DNA from 4 places in the Lysinibacillus sp. NPDC096212 genome. Region 4 is predicted to be linked to each of the others. Evidence: riboswitches for the same ligand, from Rfam matches in the RefSeq annotation. Region 4 holds a riboswitch; each other region holds the start of a gene.
The links. Region 4 has a riboswitch for thiamine pyrophosphate ahead of ACIQ7T_RS26710 (ABC transporter substrate-binding protein). Riboswitches for the same ligand answer to the same signal wherever they lie in the genome.
Positions count from the first base shown of each region.

Region 1: another riboswitch for thiamine pyrophosphate. It lies ahead of thiM (hydroxyethylthiazole kinase); the one in region 4 lies ahead of ACIQ7T_RS26710 (ABC transporter substrate-binding protein).
Region 2: another riboswitch for thiamine pyrophosphate. It lies ahead of thiC (phosphomethylpyrimidine synthase ThiC); the one in region 4 lies ahead of ACIQ7T_RS26710 (ABC transporter substrate-binding protein).
Region 3: another riboswitch for thiamine pyrophosphate. It lies ahead of thiT (energy-coupled thiamine transporter ThiT); the one in region 4 lies ahead of ACIQ7T_RS26710 (ABC transporter substrate-binding protein).

Region 1 covers NZ_JBIWFQ010000002.1:120,289-125,139, reverse strand. Annotated here, with positions in the region: gene mbcS (acyl-CoA synthetase MbcS) at 75-1,664, opposite strand; TPP riboswitch at 1,894-1,992, shown strand; gene thiM (hydroxyethylthiazole kinase) at 2,082-2,837, shown strand; gene thiD (bifunctional hydroxymethylpyrimidine kinase/phosphomethylpyrimidine kinase) at 2,837-3,661, shown strand; gene thiE (thiamine phosphate synthase) at 3,651-4,283, shown strand; gene ACIQ7T_RS02270 (alpha/beta-type small acid-soluble spore protein) at 4,516-4,728, opposite strand.
Region 2 covers NZ_JBIWFQ010000031.1:15,723-20,573, reverse strand. Annotated here, with positions in the region: gene ACIQ7T_RS23145 (S-layer protein) at 1-674, opposite strand, end outside; gene ACIQ7T_RS23140 (AEC family transporter) at 1,068-1,997, shown strand; TPP riboswitch at 2,296-2,410, shown strand; gene thiC (phosphomethylpyrimidine synthase ThiC) at 2,544-4,322, shown strand; gene ACIQ7T_RS23130 (catalase) at 4,492-4,851, opposite strand, start outside.
Region 3 covers NZ_JBIWFQ010000015.1:85,631-90,481, forward strand. Annotated here, with positions in the region: gene ACIQ7T_RS15610 (AAA family ATPase) at 1-1,634, shown strand, start outside; gene ACIQ7T_RS15615 (magnetosome magnetite crystal formation protein family) at 1,847-2,173, opposite strand; TPP riboswitch at 2,298-2,406, shown strand; gene thiT (energy-coupled thiamine transporter ThiT) at 2,537-3,097, shown strand; gene ACIQ7T_RS15625 (hypothetical protein) at 3,221-3,364, opposite strand; gene map (type I methionyl aminopeptidase) at 3,618-4,373, shown strand; gene ACIQ7T_RS15635 (hypothetical protein) at 4,400-4,851, opposite strand, start outside.
Region 4 covers NZ_JBIWFQ010000047.1:436-5,286, reverse strand. Annotated here, with positions in the region: gene parC (DNA topoisomerase IV subunit A) at 1-793, shown strand, start outside; TPP riboswitch at 1,254-1,363, shown strand; gene ACIQ7T_RS26710 (ABC transporter substrate-binding protein) at 1,545-2,540, shown strand; gene ACIQ7T_RS26705 (thiamine-binding protein) at 2,542-2,832, shown strand; gene ACIQ7T_RS26700 (ABC transporter permease) at 2,832-3,602, shown strand; gene ACIQ7T_RS26695 (ABC transporter ATP-binding protein) at 3,580-4,329, shown strand; gene ACIQ7T_RS26690 (TatD family hydrolase) at 4,319-4,851, shown strand, end outside.

The DNA of each region.
Region 1 (4,851 bases), on a different contig from region 4:
ATCTAATATTAAAAAAAAATCAAAGTTCATAAAAAAAGCAGGAACTTTGATTTTCGACATTATTTCCTAGGAAATTAACGATGATTAATATAATGGATTTTTTCTTGCTCACGTAATTCGACACGGCGAATTTTGCCTGATGTAGTCTTTGGTAGCTCAGTAACAAACTCAATAGCACGAGGATATTTATAAGGGGCTGTTAAAGTTTTCACATGGCTTTGTAGTTTTTTAATAAGCGTTTCATCACCAACTACACCATCAGAGAGCACAACAAATGCCTTCACGAGATTTCCACGAATTTCATCTGGACTCGCGACTACGGCAGTTTCTTTTACCGCTGGATGCTTCAATAACGCATCTTCTACCTCAAATGGGCCTATCGTATATCCAGACGAAATAATAACATCATCCCCACGTCCTTCAAACCAAAAATAGCCATCTTCATCTTTATATGCACGATCTCCTGTAATATACCAATCGCCTCTAAATTGTAAATTTGTACGTTCGGGATCGTTTAAATATTTCTTAAATAACGCGGGTGATTCACAGTGTACAGCAATATCTCCAACTTCTCCAATTACAGTGGGATTTCCAATATCATTAATAATTTCAACAGTATTACCCGGAGTAGGCTTACCCATTGAGCCCATTCTAGCCTCCATCCCTACCATTGTTCCAACAAGTAATGTATTCTCTGTTTGTCCATAACCATCACGTACTTGTAAATTAAAGACTTCGGAAAATACTTTTATCACTTCACTATTTAAAGGTTCACCCGCTGACACAGCCTGACGTATCGTACTTAAATTAAAGTCTTGCAAATTTTCAAGACTTGCCATAAATCTGTATTCGGTCGGTGTGCAACACAGAATATTTATATTAAATTTTTCAAGCAATGCAAGGTATGTTGCCGCATCAAAGTGACCTTTGAAAACAAATGCTGTTGCACCACTTCCTAAAGTAGCAAGGAACGGAGTCCAAATCCATTTTTGCCATCCTGGTGCTGCTGTAGCCCAAACAATGTCACCTTCTTGTACACCTAACCAATTTGGAGCAGTAGTTCGCAAGTGCGCATAACCCCAGCTATGTGTATGAACCGCTGCCTTTGGATTGCCTGTTGTACCACTCGTATAAGCTAAAAATGCAATGTCTGTACTCTTAGTCGGCGTAGAACTTATGTAAGTCGTCGGTTGATTTTGCATTTTTTCAAGCAGCGGCTGCCAAGGTTCCTGTGCATGACCAATGACAAATTGCTGTATTTCTTGTAATTTCCCCACATTATCGAATTGTTCAATATAAGGCTCAAATGCTACAACGCCTTTTGCATCGGCATGATTGATTCGATATTCAATATCCTTAGTTCTCAGCATTTCTGAGCTAGGTATAATGATTAAGCCTGCCTTTAAGGCAGCAATATAGACGATATATGCTTCAACTGATCTGGGCACCATGACCAAAATAACATCACCTTTTTTTAAACCTTGAGATGTAAATACATGTGCTGCCTGGTTCGCCTTTTCAAGTAAAGCTCGATATGTTAAGTACTGAATTTCCTCATCTTCGTTATAAACTAATAATGCATTTTTAGTAGAATCCTGTGCATATTTTTCAATTTCCTCTGAAATGTTATACCATTCTGGTGCGATTAAATCTTCTCTTTTCATGGCAAATGCCCCCTTTTGTACGCTCATTATAAAACTCAATTTTTATCATTTTCAATGGAATTCACTCCAATTCATTAAAGTCGTGACAACTATCATGTTCTGCTATATGGCATCAGTCACGTATTAGTACTATCAATTTCGACTTAGCTTTAGTGCCGTTTTCGCAATGAAGAAAAAAACTCCCTATTGAACACGAGTGAATAATATGGTACATTTTGGTCAACTAAAAGCAAGATTGCAGGGGGACTCATTTAGAGTTGAGAAGGTAAAACCTGACCCTTTGAACCTGTTAGTTAATACTGACGTAGGGAGCAACTCACATCTATTTACTGATGAAAGGCTCTTTTGCGTGTTTTTTTCTACACGAAAAAGAGCCTTTTTTGCACGCTTACGTCCATCCAACAAGGAGGACTTAAAATGGTATTTCATACTATCCGTAAACAAAATCCACTTATTCATTGCATTACTAATTATGTTGTGGCTAATTTTCAAGCAAATGGCTTATTAGCAATAGGCGCTTCACCAGTTATGGCAGATGACAGTCATGAGGTTGAAGAAATGGTCGCAATTTCCTCAGGCTTATTGATAAATATCGGTACCCTTAACGAGCGAATGAAAGAATCAATGTTACTTGCTGGAAAAAAAGCAAATGCCCTTGGTATTCCCGTCATTTTAGATCCTGTTGCTGCAGGTGCAACAACTTACCGGAAACAAACGGTACAACAATTACTTGAGGAAATAAATTTTGCGGCTATTCGTTGTAATATCGGAGAGCTTGCAGCTATAGCCGATGTAGAATGGCAACAAAAAGGCGTAGATAGTGGGAGTGGTTCAATTTCTTTAGAAGTTGAGGCACAAAAAGTAGCTCAACTCTACGATTGTATTGTTATTGTGACCGGTGAAAAGGATTTTATTACTGATGGCGAACATCAGCAATGGGTTACAGGTGGAAATTTTCAAATGACAGAAGTTACTGGAACAGGTTGCTTATTGAGCGCCATTTGTTGTGCATCCTACGTCGCAGGAAATAAACCATTCGACCAATTGGTAGAAACATTATCGCTTTATAAAAAAGTGGCTGAACAAGCCGCTTCTTCTACTTCATACATTGGCGATTTTCAAATTGCAGTATTGAACGAACTACATCGCCTTTCCAAGGGTGGTGAACAATAATGCATATTGTAACAACAATTGCTGGTTCTGATAGTGGTGGCGGTGCAGGCATACAGGCTGATTTAAAAACATTTCAGGAATTAAAGGTGTTTGGAACGTCTGTTATTACAGCTTTAACCGCTCAGAATACACTTGGTGTATCGGATGTCTTACCAATTGAAGTTAGTTTTGTTGAGAAACAACTCCAAGCGCTAGTCGAGGATTTTTCAATAAGTGCCGTTAAAACCGGAATGCTGTTTTCCTCTGAAATAATTCAATCAATTGCACAGATTTTAGCTGAAAGAAATATTCCGCTTATAGTAGATCCTGTCATGATTGCAAAAGGCGGTGAAAGTTTATTACAGCAAGAAGCAATTGAGGTATTACGCAGTTGTTTGCTTCCTTTAGCAACAGTCGTAACACCGAACATTCCTGAGGCAGAAACCCTTTCTGGAAGGACAATCAATTCTTTAACAGATATTAAAGAAGCAGCTAAGGTCTTATTACTAATGGGCGTTCAATGCGTCATTATTAAAGGCGGTCATTTAGAGGATAAATGTTATGCTACTGATTATGTATTTTTCCAAGATGGTCGATCATTTTCCATGCAGTCCACTCGTATTGCAACAAAAAATACGCATGGTACAGGCTGTACGTTTTCCGCTGCATTAACTGCTTTTATTGGTCAGGGACTACCTTTAGAAGAAGCGATTGAGGAAGCTAAAAAATTTATTCAATTAGCAATAACTCATAATTTATCTATTGGTAATGGCCATGGTCCTACAAATCATTTTGCTTATCAAAACTTGAAGGATTCCTGTGAGGTGATTATTCATGAAACGTGACGATCTACAGCTATATTTTATAATGGGTACAGGTAATGTTTTCAAACAAGAGCCATTAAACGTTTTAGAGAAAGCTCTGCAATCTGGAATTACTATGTTTCAATATCGTGAAAAAGGACCAAATACATTAACTGGGCAAGCATATGAAGATTTTGCTCGCAAATGTCAAAAGCTCTGTCAACAGTATGATGTTCCGTTTATCGTCAACGATGATGTCGAGCTGGCTATAAAACTTAGAGCGGACGGTATTCATATTGGGCAAGAGGATTTTCCTGTGTCGACGGTGCGTAATAAAATTGGCAATATGATTTTAGGTGTTTCTGTTCATTCACATGCTGAATTACAAACTGCTCTACAATATGGTGCTGATTATGTAGGAATTGGTCCGATTTTTTCAACCACTTCTAAAAGTGACGCCAATCCTCCTAGTGGGACTGATTTTTTACAGCAAGTTAGGATACAATATCCTGAACTCCCTATCGTTGCAATTGGAGGCATAAACTGCTCGAATGCTCCTACGGTATTTAAAGCAGGTGCGGATGGAATAGCAGTTATTTCTGCCATTTGCCAAAGTGAGGATATTTCAAATACAGTCTCTACATTTAAATCATTTGTAGGATAAAGTGAACGTTTTTACCCCACTGATTATTAGTCTTCACCAATCGGATTTTTACGGGCAGTTAGCCTCACCTATTTCTTTGCTCTCATTGAATTGAAATGGGAGGACCTAACGTTTCTCTTTTGATATAGATAAATTACTGCCCGTTAATACGGGATAAAAATTAAAAAATTTAAACAAACTAAAACCAGTGCCTTTTACGGTCACTGGTTTTAATTTTTTGCTGATTAAGCAATTATTGGTTGTTTGGCATACCTTTTAATTGTGATTCAGCCATTTGTACAAGACGTTTAGTGATTTCACCGCCAACGGAACCGTTAGCACGAGCTGAAGCGTCAGCTCCTAATTGAACACCAAATTCTTGTGCAATTTCGTATTTCATTTGATCTAGAGCGTACTCTACACCAGGTACTGCAAGTTTGTTTGAACTGCGATTTGTTGAAGTCATGTGTCTCTCACCTCCTTGTGAATATAGAATGTGCGATATTAGATTTTTAATACAAAAATTTTAAAGGTAAATTGTACCTCCGAAGGAAATGAACAAAAAAAAGCCAACTCAAGACTTTGAGTC
Region 2 (4,851 bases), on a different contig from region 4:
AATGCTGCAACTTTACCAACTACATCGATTTTTGAAATAGCTTTGTCAGAAGTCACATTTACTTTAGTGCGCTCCAAGTTAATGTTTGGAGATTTAATATCTTTTAGGGAAACATTTAACCAATTAATATTTCTAGTCAATAAAGGCTTAAAAGTAATTGTATCCCCAATAGCAACGTTATCAATTGTAATGGCCTTCTTCACAAGATTAGTTACAATAAGCTTATCTTTAATGTTTACATTTTGAACCTTTACATAATCCGCATTTACAGTTAGGCTTCCTTCAATTTGTGCGTCACCACCATCAAAATATACCGCTTTATTGTCAGTGCCAGCTTTAGTTAATGTTAGTTCTGTAATGCTCGTAATTTCGCCGTTTTTTACTACAATTGTAGCTTGGGCATTCTTCAATGCAGTGCTATTCGCTGTTTTAAAGAGAGGTTTCAGCGACTGACTAATTTTAAATTGGCCATTGGATGTAAGTACTTTCTCTTTAGTGACGTTGTTAATGGTAACAGTTTGCCCCTTTGTTTTGGCTGCAGCTACCTGCCCATCCATTTGAATTGAGTGGTTTAAAGATGAATCATTTGAAGCGGCATCTGCAGTTGACATTGGTGATACTAGGGTTGCTGTAATAGCAGTTGCCATAAAAGTCGTTAATACTTTATTCTTCATTTTAGTCACTCCGATCATCGTATTTAATGGATAATATATCATATATTTCTCTAATTTAGTACATAAAGGGTATATTTTACTATTTATTATTCTTAAATGAAATGTAGTCCCTTTTTCTGTATCGTTCGTTTTTAAGAATCCTTAATTATTTCAGAAAATCTGAAAGTGAAGTGCGGTTTTTTTTGCGCGAAACTTGGTAATTTGGTGCGGAAATCACGCTCATTTCAAGCGCTATAACGTTCCGAAAGATAACTTTTACCATCTATTAAAGACACTGTATTAGTTCAATGTGTTCAGAAAAAATGCCTTGATATGAGCGGTGAGTTGATTTTGAAGTACATTGACCAAGCATAAAAACAGCACTACTATAGGAGAGGGAAGGGGGACATCACTATGGTGTATCTCGGTATGATATTTTTTCAAATTGTAGCTCCGATTTTAGTGCTTCTAGTACTTGGCGCAGTTTTACAAAAGAAATTTCGCTTTAATTTAAAGGCGTTATCCCAACTTATTACATATTGTTTCATGCCAGCAGCTGTTTTTGTGAATTTATATGAAACGAGTATAGAGCTGTCTGTACTTGGGGAAGTTGCGTTATTTATCCTACTCTTTATCGGAAGCCAAATGGTGCTTAGTCACTTTCTAGCAAAGGGACTCGGTTTAGTAAAAACAGAGGCGGCAGTGTTTAAAAATAGTGTTGTCCTAATTAATTCAGGTAACTATGGTATTCCGGTTGCACAGATGATTTTTGTGACCCAGCCGATTGGAGTAGCAATTCAGGTCATTCTTGTAATATTTCAAAATATGACGACCTACACTTACGGCTTGTATAATTTAATCTCTTCAACAAAATCGGGCATGTCTATTGTGAAAGACTTCCTCAAAATGCCTATTATTCATGCACTTATTATTGGAGTGGCAATGAACTATTTTAATATTGCTATTCCACAGTTTGTAAGAATTCCGATAGATCATGTGGCAGATGGCTTTATCGCTGTAGCATTAATAACTTTAGGGGCACAACTATCCCAGCTTGAAATCAAATCCATGTTCAATAAAGTGGTATTCATTAGCTGTTTTACGCGACTAGTCATAGGGCCAACCGTAGCATTGTTTATCATTTTTGCGCTTGGTCTTGACGGTGTCGTGGCACAATCACTTTTTATAGCTAGTTCGTTCCCGACGTCGCGAAATAGCTCAAGTTTGGCATTAGAATATGACGTAGAATCGGCAACTGCTGCACAAACAGTTTTATTTTCAACGATTGTAAGCTGTATTACAGTGACAATCGTGATTTATGTAGCGGAACTGTTGTTTACCTAACTGCTAGGTGCTATTTGGAATAAGAGATGGCAGCCTCTCATTTTAAGTGGAATCTAACAAATATAAGTTTATTAGCAGAACGTGGGGCGTCCGATGAGCCGCTTCGCTTCGCTTCGCTGCAGGGTCTCATCTGTGACGCTGATCCCCGAGGAGTCGCCCAGCCTCCACTCCAATCAACTAATATACATGGCACAAGTTTTAATGAATACCATCGACAACTTTTAATGATAAGCCAAAAATAATTCAAATGAAGCTTCCATCTCTTAACAATATCTGCTACACTATCATCAAACTTAATAGCATTAACTAGGGGAGTCTGATGAGTCAGGCTGAGAGGGAAACGCATAGAGGTTTCTTGACCCTTTGGACCTGATCTGGCTCATACCAGCGTGGGAAAGTTAACCATTATTGCACTCAATGTTATTTGCAATAACTATACCTTTACATTCTTAGCCGGATCCAAATTTTTTTGGATTCGGCTTTTGTCTTTGTTTGGGTGAGCTAGATTCGGTCCTTATATAAATGTAAAAGGGAGCGAAGTAGTTTATGACAACAGTTAGCGACAAGAATATTACGATTATGTCTAGTTTTGAAGGAAGTAAAAAAGTTTACGTAGAAGGATCTCAATCAGATATTTTAGTGCCAATGCGTGAAATTGCTCTAAGTCCAACGACAGGAAGCTTTGGTGAAGAGGAAAATGCGCCAGTACGTGTTTATGATACGAGCGGCCCGTACACTGATCCTGCGTATAAGGTGGATATTACGAAAGGATTGCCAGCTTTATGTAGTGCATGGATCAAAGAACGCGGTGATGTTGAAGAATACGAAGGTCGTACTATCAAGCCAGAAGATAATGGATTCCGTAAAGCTGATGATCCGCGAATGAATGAAAATGTTTTTCCGGAATTATCTAGAAAGCCTTTACGCGCGAAGAAAGGTAAAAATGTAACACAGCTTCACTATGCACGAAAGGGAATTATTACTCCAGAAATGGAATTTGTAGCGATACGTGAAAATATGGACCCGGAATTTGTGCGCTCAGAAATCGCTGCAGGACGTGCTATTTTGCCATCTAATATTAATCACCCTGAGGCAGAGCCGATGATTATTGGACGTAACTTCCACGTGAAAATTAACGCCAATATTGGCAATTCAGCAGTGTCATCCTCTATTGCAGAAGAGGTAGAAAAAATGACGTGGGCTACACGCTGGGGTGCTGATAACATTATGGATTTATCTACTGGTAAGCATATTCATACGACACGTGAATGGATTATCCGTAATGCCGCGGTGCCAGTAGGAACGGTGCCGATTTATCAAGCGCTAGAAAAAGTAAATGGTGTGGCAGAGGATTTAACGTGGGAAGTGTATCGTGATACGTTAATCGAACAGGCTGAGCAAGGTGTTGATTACTTCACGATTCATGCAGGGGTATTACTGCGCTATGTGCCATTAACGGCTAATCGTGTAACAGGCATAGTGTCCCGTGGAGGCTCGATTATGGCGCAGTGGTGTTTATATCATCATCAAGAGAGCTTTTTATATACTCATTTTGAAGAAATCTGTGAAATTATGAAAACCTATGATGTAGCCTTCTCTTTAGGTGATGGTTTACGTCCGGGTTCTATAGCAGATGCAAATGATGAGGCTCAATTTGCGGAGCTAGATACGCTAGGGGAATTAACGCAAATTGCCTGGAAGCATGATGTACAGGTGATGGTAGAAGGACCAGGGCATGTACCAATGCATCTTATTAAAGAAAATATGGATAAGCAGTTAGAGGTGTGTAAGGAAGCACCTTTCTATACTTTAGGGCCGTTAACAACAGATATTGCTCCTGGCTATGACCATATTACATCAGCTATCGGTGCTGCGATGATCGGTTGGTATGGTACAGCGATGCTATGTTATGTGACGCCTAAAGAGCATCTCGGCTTACCAAATCGTGAGGATGTTCGCGTAGGGGTTATTACGTATAAAATTGCTGCACACGCGGCAGATTTAGCGAAAGGGCATCCGGGAGCACAGCAGCGTGACGATGCACTATCTAAGGCACGATTTGAATTCCGCTGGCGCGATCAATTCAATCTTTCGTTAGATCCAGAGCGTGCGGTCGAATACCACGATGAAACGTTGCCTGCAGAAGGAGCGAAAACTGCGCACTTCTGTTCAATGTGTGGACCTAAGTTTTGTAGTATGAGAATCTCACAAGATATTCGTAATTATGCAAAAGATCAAGATTTAAATACGACTGAAGCGATCCACCAAGGTATGCAGGAAAAGGCAAAGGAATTTAAAAAGGCAGGCAGTCAAATTTATCAATAATTATTAGAGCGGGCTTGTGTCTACTAGACACAAGCCTTTTTTGGTCATTAAGATAAAAAAGCTCCATGTGAAGTTGCCCTTCACATGGAGTAAAAAGTTGGATTTGGATATCAATAATAAGTGGAAAAAATCAATTATGCCTCAGCAAATGTTTGTTTGCTGAAATAAATTAAACGTTTGTTGGTTGTTTTTCGTATGGGTTTGAAAGATCCATACCTTCCAATGAAAGACCCATAGCTTTTGCTACACCTTCACCATATGCTGGATCAGCTAAATAGCAGTGCAGGATATGACGACGTTTGATGAACTCTTCAACTGGTGCCATATCATTAGCAGTATTTTCGAATAGGCGTTGTTGTTCTTCGGCAGTCATTAGGCGGAATAATTTACCCGGCTGCTCGAAGTAGTTGTTGTCGTCTTCACGGAAGTCGTGGATACCGGCATTACCGTCAATACGTAATTCAGGCTCTTTATAGTCTAAATTATGCTCCCATTCACCATAGCTATTTGGTTCATAGCCCAAAGTTGA
Region 3 (4,851 bases), on a different contig from region 4:
CCACTACTAATGTCCATTATCAAGAAAGTAAGCAGGCTCTTCAAAAGCTGGAGCAACAATGGATTGCGAGTCAGGCAAGTATTTTAGCACAGCAACTTAAGGACGGAGAGCCTTGTCCAGTGTGCGGTAGTACAACACATCTCGAAACACATCGTGAGCAATTAGAGATGATCGAATTAGCAGAGGTGGAGGCTTTACGAGGAAAGGCTAGTACTGATGAGCGCAAGTTTTTAGAAAAAGAAGCTTTATTGAACTCTACAAAGCATCTTCTACAAGAGGCGCTAGAACAGATAGAGACGAATGAGATTGATCAATCGAATCAAGCACAAATTGTAGCCTCCTTGCAAAACGTAGAGCAACAAATAACAATCTTAAAAGTAGTGAGCAATCAATTGTCTGATGTACGTATGCAACAAAAAGATCATCGTACACGAATGGAGCAGCTACAAGAAAAGCAATTAAAACTAGAGCAATATTTAGCTGAGAAGACAAAGGAATTGACTAAGGAACAAGCAATTGTGGAAGAGCAGCAAAAGCATATTCCAGAAAATCTTACGACGCTGCAAGCATTGAAACAGGCAATCGCTGATATAGGGTCACAAAAGGTTGCATTACAAACCGCGTGGAATATTAGCCAACAAAGTCTGCAATCTGCCAAGGAAGCAGCAAATAATGCTAGAATGACCGTAGAAATAGCGAAACAGGCATTTGAGGAATTAAAGCTGAAAATGGATGAAAAGCGCGAGCAATTTTCAGTAAGTATGACGGAAGCGGGCTTTGAAAACTATGAAGAATTTGCTACTGGGAAGCGAAGCATGCTGCAAATAGAAGCTTTACGGAAGGCTTGCAATGATTATGCACTACAAATCCACACATTACAGGTACAAATTACTGAGGGCGAGAAGCACCTTAAAGGGCAAGAGAAACAAGATTTAACGGTAATGGAAGAAAAGCTAGGGATGCTGCGTGTCACATATGAGGAAGCCTTCAAAGTATTGCAGCAAATGGAAGGATTTGCGAAGGCTTGTGTAGACTTTATCGAAAAAGTTGAGGAGACCGAACGGGAGATTCATTTACTTGAAAAAGAGGCAGGACGAGTGAAGGAGCTCTATGCAATGTTAAATGGACAGAATGCGAAAAAGCTGTCTTTTGAGCGTTATATTCAAATCAATTATTTAGATAAAATTACAGAGGCAGCAAATGTCCGGCTTTATCATTTATCCAACGGTCAATTTGAGCTACGACGTTCTGATCGCTTAGAAAAGCATGCTAAGCAAAGTGGGCTTGGACTAGATGTGTATGATGCTTATACAGATCAATTACGAGATGTGAAAACACTATCAGGGGGAGAAAAGTTTAATGCTTCTTTAAGTCTTGCCCTTGGGATGGCAGATGTCATTCAAAGCTTTCAAGGTAATATCCGCATTGAAACGATGTTTATTGATGAGGGCTTCGGTTCTCTCGATGAAGAAGCATTAAATAAGGCGATTGATACGCTTATTGATTTACAAGATTCCGGACGCATGATTGGAGTCATTTCACACGTTGCAGAGTTAAAAGCTACAATGCCTGCTGTGTTGCATGTTGAAAAAGCAATGAACGGTCACAGTCAAACATATTTTGAAGTGAAATAACAAAGAGGCGTATTTCTGTTTATATGGAAATACGCCTTTTTTGTTATTTTTTTGTTACGTTAGGATTTGTTCCTTTTTTTGCAGCGATTACTTTTTTGACAATCGGGATAACGATAGGTGCTAATTTTACAGCGGTTTTAACAACTTTAGATACTTTCACAAAATAACAGCTCCTTAAGTACTATCTGTTTAAGGAGAGGTTGAGATGAAACTTATCGGATCACGCGAACAGCCTGAACAATATTCCAAATAACGACTCCTAATGAAACGAGAATGTAAATTGCGAATGAAGCAAACCAAATGATAAGAAAATTATTACTACCGTCAAAATTGGTGTTGAATGATAAAGTTGAGAAGACAAAGACTGCAAAGAATATGATTCCGAATGCGACTGGAATTATATGCGAAATCAGTGCTCGAATAGAGTGCCTCTTTACGTCGCTATCTTTTGTAACAAAGTAAACGACTAATGGCACAATAAAGGGTGCGAATAAAATACTGAGATAACTAAAGGCAGATAAAATTTTTTGGTTCTCCATAGTAGTACCTCCTTTTTTAATATTTACGCATGAAAAACGATAAAGTTTCAAAAAAAAATGTGGAAGAGGTTGTAATCGTAACAGTGTTTGCGTACAATGAGGTTGTTCAATTAAATTAAGATGTAACGACCACAAGGGGAGCTGATGATGTCAGCTGAGACTGGGCACGTAATGCCTTGACTCTTCGAACCTGTAAGTTAACACTTGCGTAGGGATTGTGGATAGAAACCGACACTTTTACGATGTGAGGCTCTGTCCTGGCATCGTTTTTTTATCTTTATTGATGCCAGATAGGGACATATTTGCCAACTGATTTCTATTCCTGCTCTTGTATCCTACATCGGAACAAAGGAGAGAATATTTATGGACAATAAAAAACTTTTAATGCTTGTGGAGATTGCGATATTCGCAGCGATTGGCCTTGTACTAGATCAGGTTTCCTTTAAAGTATGGGCACAAGGCGGCTCTGTTAGTCTAGTGATGGTACCAATAATTTTAATAGCATTCCGCTGGGGCCTTATTCCTGGCCTGACAACGGGATTACTTATTGGTGTGATGCAAACAATGTTTGGCGCCTATATTATACATTGGCTACAAGGATTACTTGATTATGGTGTTGCCTTTACAGTAGTAGGCTTGGCGGCCGTTGTTCGCCGACCAGTGCTCGATGCTGCCAAAGATTTAAACAAAAAGAAAATGGCACTTTATATTATTGTAGGAACTGTATTAGCGGGCTTTTTACGTTATGCAGCACATACCATTGCGGGCGCTGTATTTTTCTCAGAGTATGCTGGCGATCAAAATGCGTGGATTTATTCAATCATCTACAATGGAACATATATGCTACCAGCAACGATTTTAACAGCGATTGTCGGTGTTCTACTATTTACAGCAGCACCTCAATTAATGCAACGAAAATCATAATTAGTATGCCCTTCACATAAGTGGAGGGTTTTATTATTATTGAAACTAGAACACCCACCTTTTATACCCTAAAAAGAATCCAAAAGGCGGAGGATTTTTAGAGCTAGATAGGGATGGCATTTGTTAAAACGTATCCATGGATATAGTTGATTGGAGTGGAGACTGGGCGACTCTTTGGGGATTAGCAATAGAGGAACGGAGGCTAAAACCATCACGTCCTGTGATAACGCCTTCGTGACCAACATCCTGTTGGCCTAAGCGGCTCATCGGACGCCCCCAGGAAGCTTTGCTCTGTGCGAAAGCGAAGCGACAGCAACAAATGTGTTTCTGTAGCGAAAGCAAAGCGTCAGCTACAAAGCGCCCAGTCGGAACGGAAATCAACCCCACGCTATAGTGAAGAGCCTGTTTTTCAGCACTTTACAATTCATGATGGCATATAATATTTAAAGCGTTTAGCGTTTTTTGTATAAAAAGTTATGTTATATTAATGAATAGACATTAGATGAAAGGGACGTTAAAAATGATTGTAAAAACGCAAGAAGAGATTGAAGCATTTAAAAAAATCGGCCGTATTTGTGCTGAAATTCGTGAGGCAATGAAGGCTGCTACAAAACCAGGTGTAACAACACTTGAATTAGATGAAATTGCAGGTCGTATGTTTGCAGAAGCAGGAGCAATTTCTGGACCTAAAGGGGAGTATGATTTCCCAGGATACACATGTATTAGTGTGAATGAGGAAGTCGCACATGGTATTCCAGGTAAACGTGTGATTAACGAGGGAGATATCGTAAATATTGATGTATCTGGTTCATTAAATGGCTATTTTGCTGATACGGGCATTTCATTTGTAGTTGGTGATGGCTATGAGGATAAAGAAAAGTTATGTCGCGTAGCTAAAAGTGCTTTCGACCGTGCGATGACAAAAGTAAAAGCTGGATCAAAATTAAACCAAATCGGTAAAGCTGTTGAGCGTGAAGCATATGCCAATGATTTAACAGTGATTATGAACCTAACAGGTCATGGTTTAGGTCGTTCTTTACACGATGAGCCAAATCATATTTTAAACTACTACGATGCTTGGGATTCAACAATTATGAAAGAAGGCATGGTGCTTGCAGTCGAGCCATTTATCTCAGCGAAAGCGGAGCATATTGTAGAGTCAGGTGATGGCTGGACATTCGTTACGCCAGACAAATCATTAGTTGCTCAAATCGAGCATTCAATTATCGTTACTAAAGACAAACCAATTATTTTAACTTCTCTAGATGAACAATAAAAAAGCTAAAAATCCTGCTAACCAATTTATTTTTGGTAGGCAGGATTTTTTTTAATAAATAATATACCGACAAGTAGCACTCCGCATAAAAACAAGGCTGCAGTTGTCACAAGTAGCTCATCAAAACCATTATGTAATGCGACCCCGATATAGGACCAGATAAATACACTTGGGTAGATAATATCAAAATAATGGAATCCAATATGTAGCGCTATTGCTGCTCCAACTGTTAGTAAAATAACTGCCCAAAGTGGATCACTAAGGCCAAGACCATTCCATTGATAAGATGTTAGCGTAAAGCTTACATTTGTCATTAGGCTAAATGTAACCCAGGCTAAATAAATCGAGAAGGGTATACGACCTGTGAGTGAATTATTGCTGAGAGGGTACGTTTTGTACAACTTAAATAAATACAGTACTAAAGCAAACGTACTGATAATTGACATGATAAATAGTTCGTGATGCCAAACAACAATTG
Region 4 (4,851 bases):
GCAGCATCATCTATTACTATTCACAAACCGAGGCAATTATATTTATCAGCCTGTCCATGAACTACCTGATATTCGTTGGAAGGATCTTGGTCAGCATATTTCTAGTATTGTGCCGACAGGGGAAGATGAATCTATTATTGCTGTATATGGTTTTGAGACATTTGAACAGGCCAATACGTATATTTTAACGGCTACGAAAGATGGACAAATTAAACGCTCACCTGTAGCAGATTATGCTGTTACACGTTATTCTAAACCAATCAAAACGATGAATGTTAAGTCAGGCGATGAAATGATTTTTGCAGGTATCGTGACAGACGAAGTAGAACTAATGTTAACAACAGATACTGCCTATGCTATTCGTTTCCCAATGGAGGAATTGCCAGTAACGGGTGTGAAAACAGGCGGTGTCAAAGGGATTACGCTGAAAGACGGAGAAGCATTAGTCGGCATCAATGTTTTACCGCCAAATGCCACGGCATATGTTGCGATTGTGACACATCGTGGTGCGGTGAAGAAAATGAATGTTGCCGAGGTAGAGATGACGAGTCGTGCAAAACGTGGCTTAAAAGTGTTAACAGAATTAAAAGCGAACCCACATCGTATCGTGGCTGTAGTCAAGGTAACTGATGAGGAACGGCTAACAATCGAAACGGAAAAAGGCGTGCAAGAGATCCTTGATGTACAAGCATTAACTCGAGCAGATCGCCATTCCAATGGCTCCTTTAAAGTGGATATAGCTACAGACGGTGCTATTTCACATGTCTTTACGGTCAAAAAAGAAGAGAAATAAAACTGATTTTATAGCCCATGCTCCTTAGAGAGCTGGGCTTTTTTTCTATATAGTCTAATCAAAAGAAAGGGTAGGTGTATAGTGACAATAAAGTTTTTAGGCAAATTGGTGAATCGGGTGTAGCTTTACAAGTAAGTTGTTATGAAGATTACTGATTCTTATTCAACGTCTTACTACTAAAAGCAAAAATTAAAAACCACAAAAGGTTCTTGATTTGATTATCAACAATAGTATTTAACAGTGCCTATTAAAACTTCGAACAATATACCGCTTCTTGATTTCAGGAGGGGATTCCTTTTAAATAAAAAATGTTTTACCAAAAAAACGGTGAATATTCTCAGGAAATGGAATTGTTGAAGAGAAAGATGAGGCTTTAAATTATATTTACGGGGCTTTCAGAAAACAGAGCCTTGTCATTTACGGATAGATATGGGTATAATAATCACGAAAAGTTCATATGGAAAGAATGTAGGGGGGCTGGTGTTGCCAGCTGAGATTGTGTCCGATAGACGCTGACTCTTTGAACCTGATTTGGCTCGTACCAGCGTAGGGAACATCTATTCAAAAAGTAAAAGTTTTTGATATTGATTACAAAACGTCTGGGAGGAATCCTAGGCGTTTTTTATGTTTTCAGACTTTTATTCATGCACAGACTTTGGGTTTGGGTGTAAACAGACCGTGAATACGCTTTCTTCTGGTAAACACATTCATTTATGAACAATTTCACACTACTTTACTTGGAGGATTCAGCATGAAAAAATGGTTATTGATCCTGTTGGCTACACTGTTAACATTAGTGGGCTGTAGCGAAAAAGAGGATAAAAAGGATACTAAGGGATTAACAAAAGTATCAGTCGTTCTCGATTGGACACCGAACACAAATCATACAGGTTTATATGTTGCGAAAAAACTTGGCTTCTTTAAGGAGCAAGGCTTAGATGTCGATATTTTATTACCTGGCGAAACAGGTGCTGATCAGCTTGTGGCGTCTGGCAAGGCTCAGTTTGGCGTAAGTTATCAGGAAGGGATTACACAGGCCCGTGTGCAAGATGTACCTTTAGTATCGATTGCAGCGATTATTCAGCATAATACTTCTGGCTTCGCATCCATTGCATCAAAAGGCATTTCGTCACCAAAGGATTTTGAAGGTAAAACATACGGTGGCTGGGGTGCACCACTTGAAAAGGCTGTACTACAATCACTTATGCAAACAGAAAATGCGGATATTAATAAGTTAGATATTGTCAATGCAGGCGATATAGATTTCTTCACAATGATGAAAAAAGATATTGATTTTGCGTGGATCTATTATGCATGGACAGGTATCGAAGCAGAACTACGTGGCGAAAAACTGAACATGCTATATTTAACAGATTATAGTGATCAGTTAGATTATTACACGCCTGTACTCGCTACAAATGAAAAAATGATTAAGGATGATCCTGAGACGGTCAAAGCATTTGTCGCTGCTGCAGCAAAGGGCTATGAATATGCGATAATACATCCGAATGAGGCAGCTGATATTTTACTAGAAGCTGTACCTGATTTAGATAAAAACCTTGTGCATAAAAGTCAGGAATGGCTAGCAGATAAGTATCAAGACGACGCTAAACAATGGGGCGAGCAAAAGCTAGCTGTCTGGGAAAACTACGCGAAATGGATGGCCAGCAACAAAGTTTTAGAGGGCGAATTTAACGCAGTACAAGCATTTACAAACGACTTTTTACCGAAAAAGGAGACAAAGTAATATGGCAAACTCATTAATAAGTGTACAAATTATCCCGAAAACTGAAAAATATGAGGATGTGATCCCATATGTCGATGCAGCGATTGCGGTTATCGACGCTTCAGGAGTTAAATATGAAGTGCACCCGTTAGAAACGACAATGGAAGGTGAGCTACCGGTTTTATTACAAATCATTGAAAAAATGAATGACAAGATGATTGAGCTGGGCGCGATCAATGTCATCACGCAAGTGAAAATTTTATATCAGCCATCTGGTATTACAATGGGTACATTGACGGAGAAATACCAGTGATGAGGCAAGCTTTCAAACAAGGAAGGACGATAATTTTTATCGCCTTCCTCTTATTCATATGGGAACTAATTGTCCGCTTTGCTGATACTCCACATTGGCTTTTGCCTGCACCGAGTGCCATTTTGAAAGAAGGTTTTCAATCGTATGAGACGTTTGTGCCACATGCTTTAGCGACTGTTCAATTAGCACTTCTTGGTCTAGCTATCGGGATAGTATGTGGGCTAACGGTTGCCGTGCTATTACATCGTTTTACGTTTGTGCGGGAGCTATTTTATCCTATTCTGATTATGTCACAGAATGTCCCGGTGCTCGTTCTAGCACCACTCTTAATCATATGGTTTGGCTTCGGTTTATTGCCAAAGCTCATTATTATTTGTCTTGTGTGCTTTTTCCCTATTGTTATTTCGGCAATGGATGGCTTTCGTCAAACTTCGCCTGAGCTGAAGCATTATTTTAGGATGATTGGTGCAACGAAAGCACAAACCTTTTGGAAGCTTGAATGGCCTTATGCGTATCCAGCGATTTTTTCAGGCGTAAAGATTGCGGCAACCTATAGCGTCATGGGAGCTGTCATTGCGGAATGGTTAGGTGCGAAAATGGGGATTGGTGTTTATATGACATTAGCACAATCTTCATTTCGAACGGATCGCGTGTTTGTAGCTATTTTTGCTATCGTATTTTTAAGTTTACTATTATTTAGTGCTATACAATTGTTAGAAAAACTTGTTGTGAAGGGGAGAGGACTCCATGCTAAGCATTCAAAACATTGATAAATCCTTTGATGCTCTTCCGGTTATTCGCAATTTATCGTTTGAGGTCAAGGACGGGGAATTTGTGGCGATTATCGGACCGTCAGGCAGTGGAAAAAGTACACTCTTTCAATTAATTGGTGGTGTTACTTCTATTGATAAGGGTGCTATTTTATTAAACGATACAGATATCCAGAAAAAAAGAGGGACGATTGGCTATATGCCTCAGCAGCCGTGTTTATTACCATGGCGTACGATAGTAGAAAATGTCACGATGGTCGAGGAGCTTCATAGAAAACCAAACGTGAACTTGGCCAAGGAATGGTTAGACAAAGTTGGGCTTGCAGCGTTTGAAAATGCGTATCCCAATGAGCTGTCAGGGGGTATGCAACAGCGTGTATCGTTTATTCGTGCCATTGTTAGTGATAAGCCCATCTTATGCTTAGATGAGCCGTTTTCTGCACTTGATGAGTTTACAAGGCTTGAAATGCAGGCGTGGCTTTTATCGATATGGGAGGAATATCGAAAGTCTATATTATTCGTTACACATAGTATCGAGGAAGCTCTGTTTTTAGCTGATCGTATCATTGTACTCACGAAACGACCAGCGACAATGAAAAAGGAAATAATCGTACCTTTTGCAAGGCCACGCCAAGAAGAAATTCGTCATTCCGCTTCGTTTACGGCTTTGAAGCAACAGTTATTCACGTATTTAACAGAAGAAAAGGATGAAGCGAATGTTGATTGATGCACATATTCATTTAGATCAGTATAAGGAAAACGATATACCAACTTTACTAGAGGAAGTTGAACATGTCATTGCCGTTAGCATGAATCTTCCATCGTGTGAAAAGACGTTGAAACTGTCGAAAGCCTATGCAAAGGTAAAAGCAGCGTTTGGGTTTCATCCCGAACAACCGTTACTTAGTGATGAGGAGGAAGACGCGTTATTCGAGTGGATACGCCAACACTCTGATGAAATGGTAGCAATTGGCGAGGTTGGATTGCCTTATTATTTGAGGCAGGAGAAGGTGATTGATGTTCGTCCGTATGTAGCATTGTTAGAACGGTTTATTGTATTGGCAAAGGAGTTAAATAAACCGATAGTGTTACATGCTGTTTATGAGGATGCGGCGATTGTTTGTGATTTGCTAGAAAAACATCATGTAACGAAAGCGCATTTTCATTGGTTTAAAGGCGATGAGGAAGTGATTGAACGGATGATTTCTAAAGGGTATTTCATTTCTGTCACGCCTGATTGTACGTATGA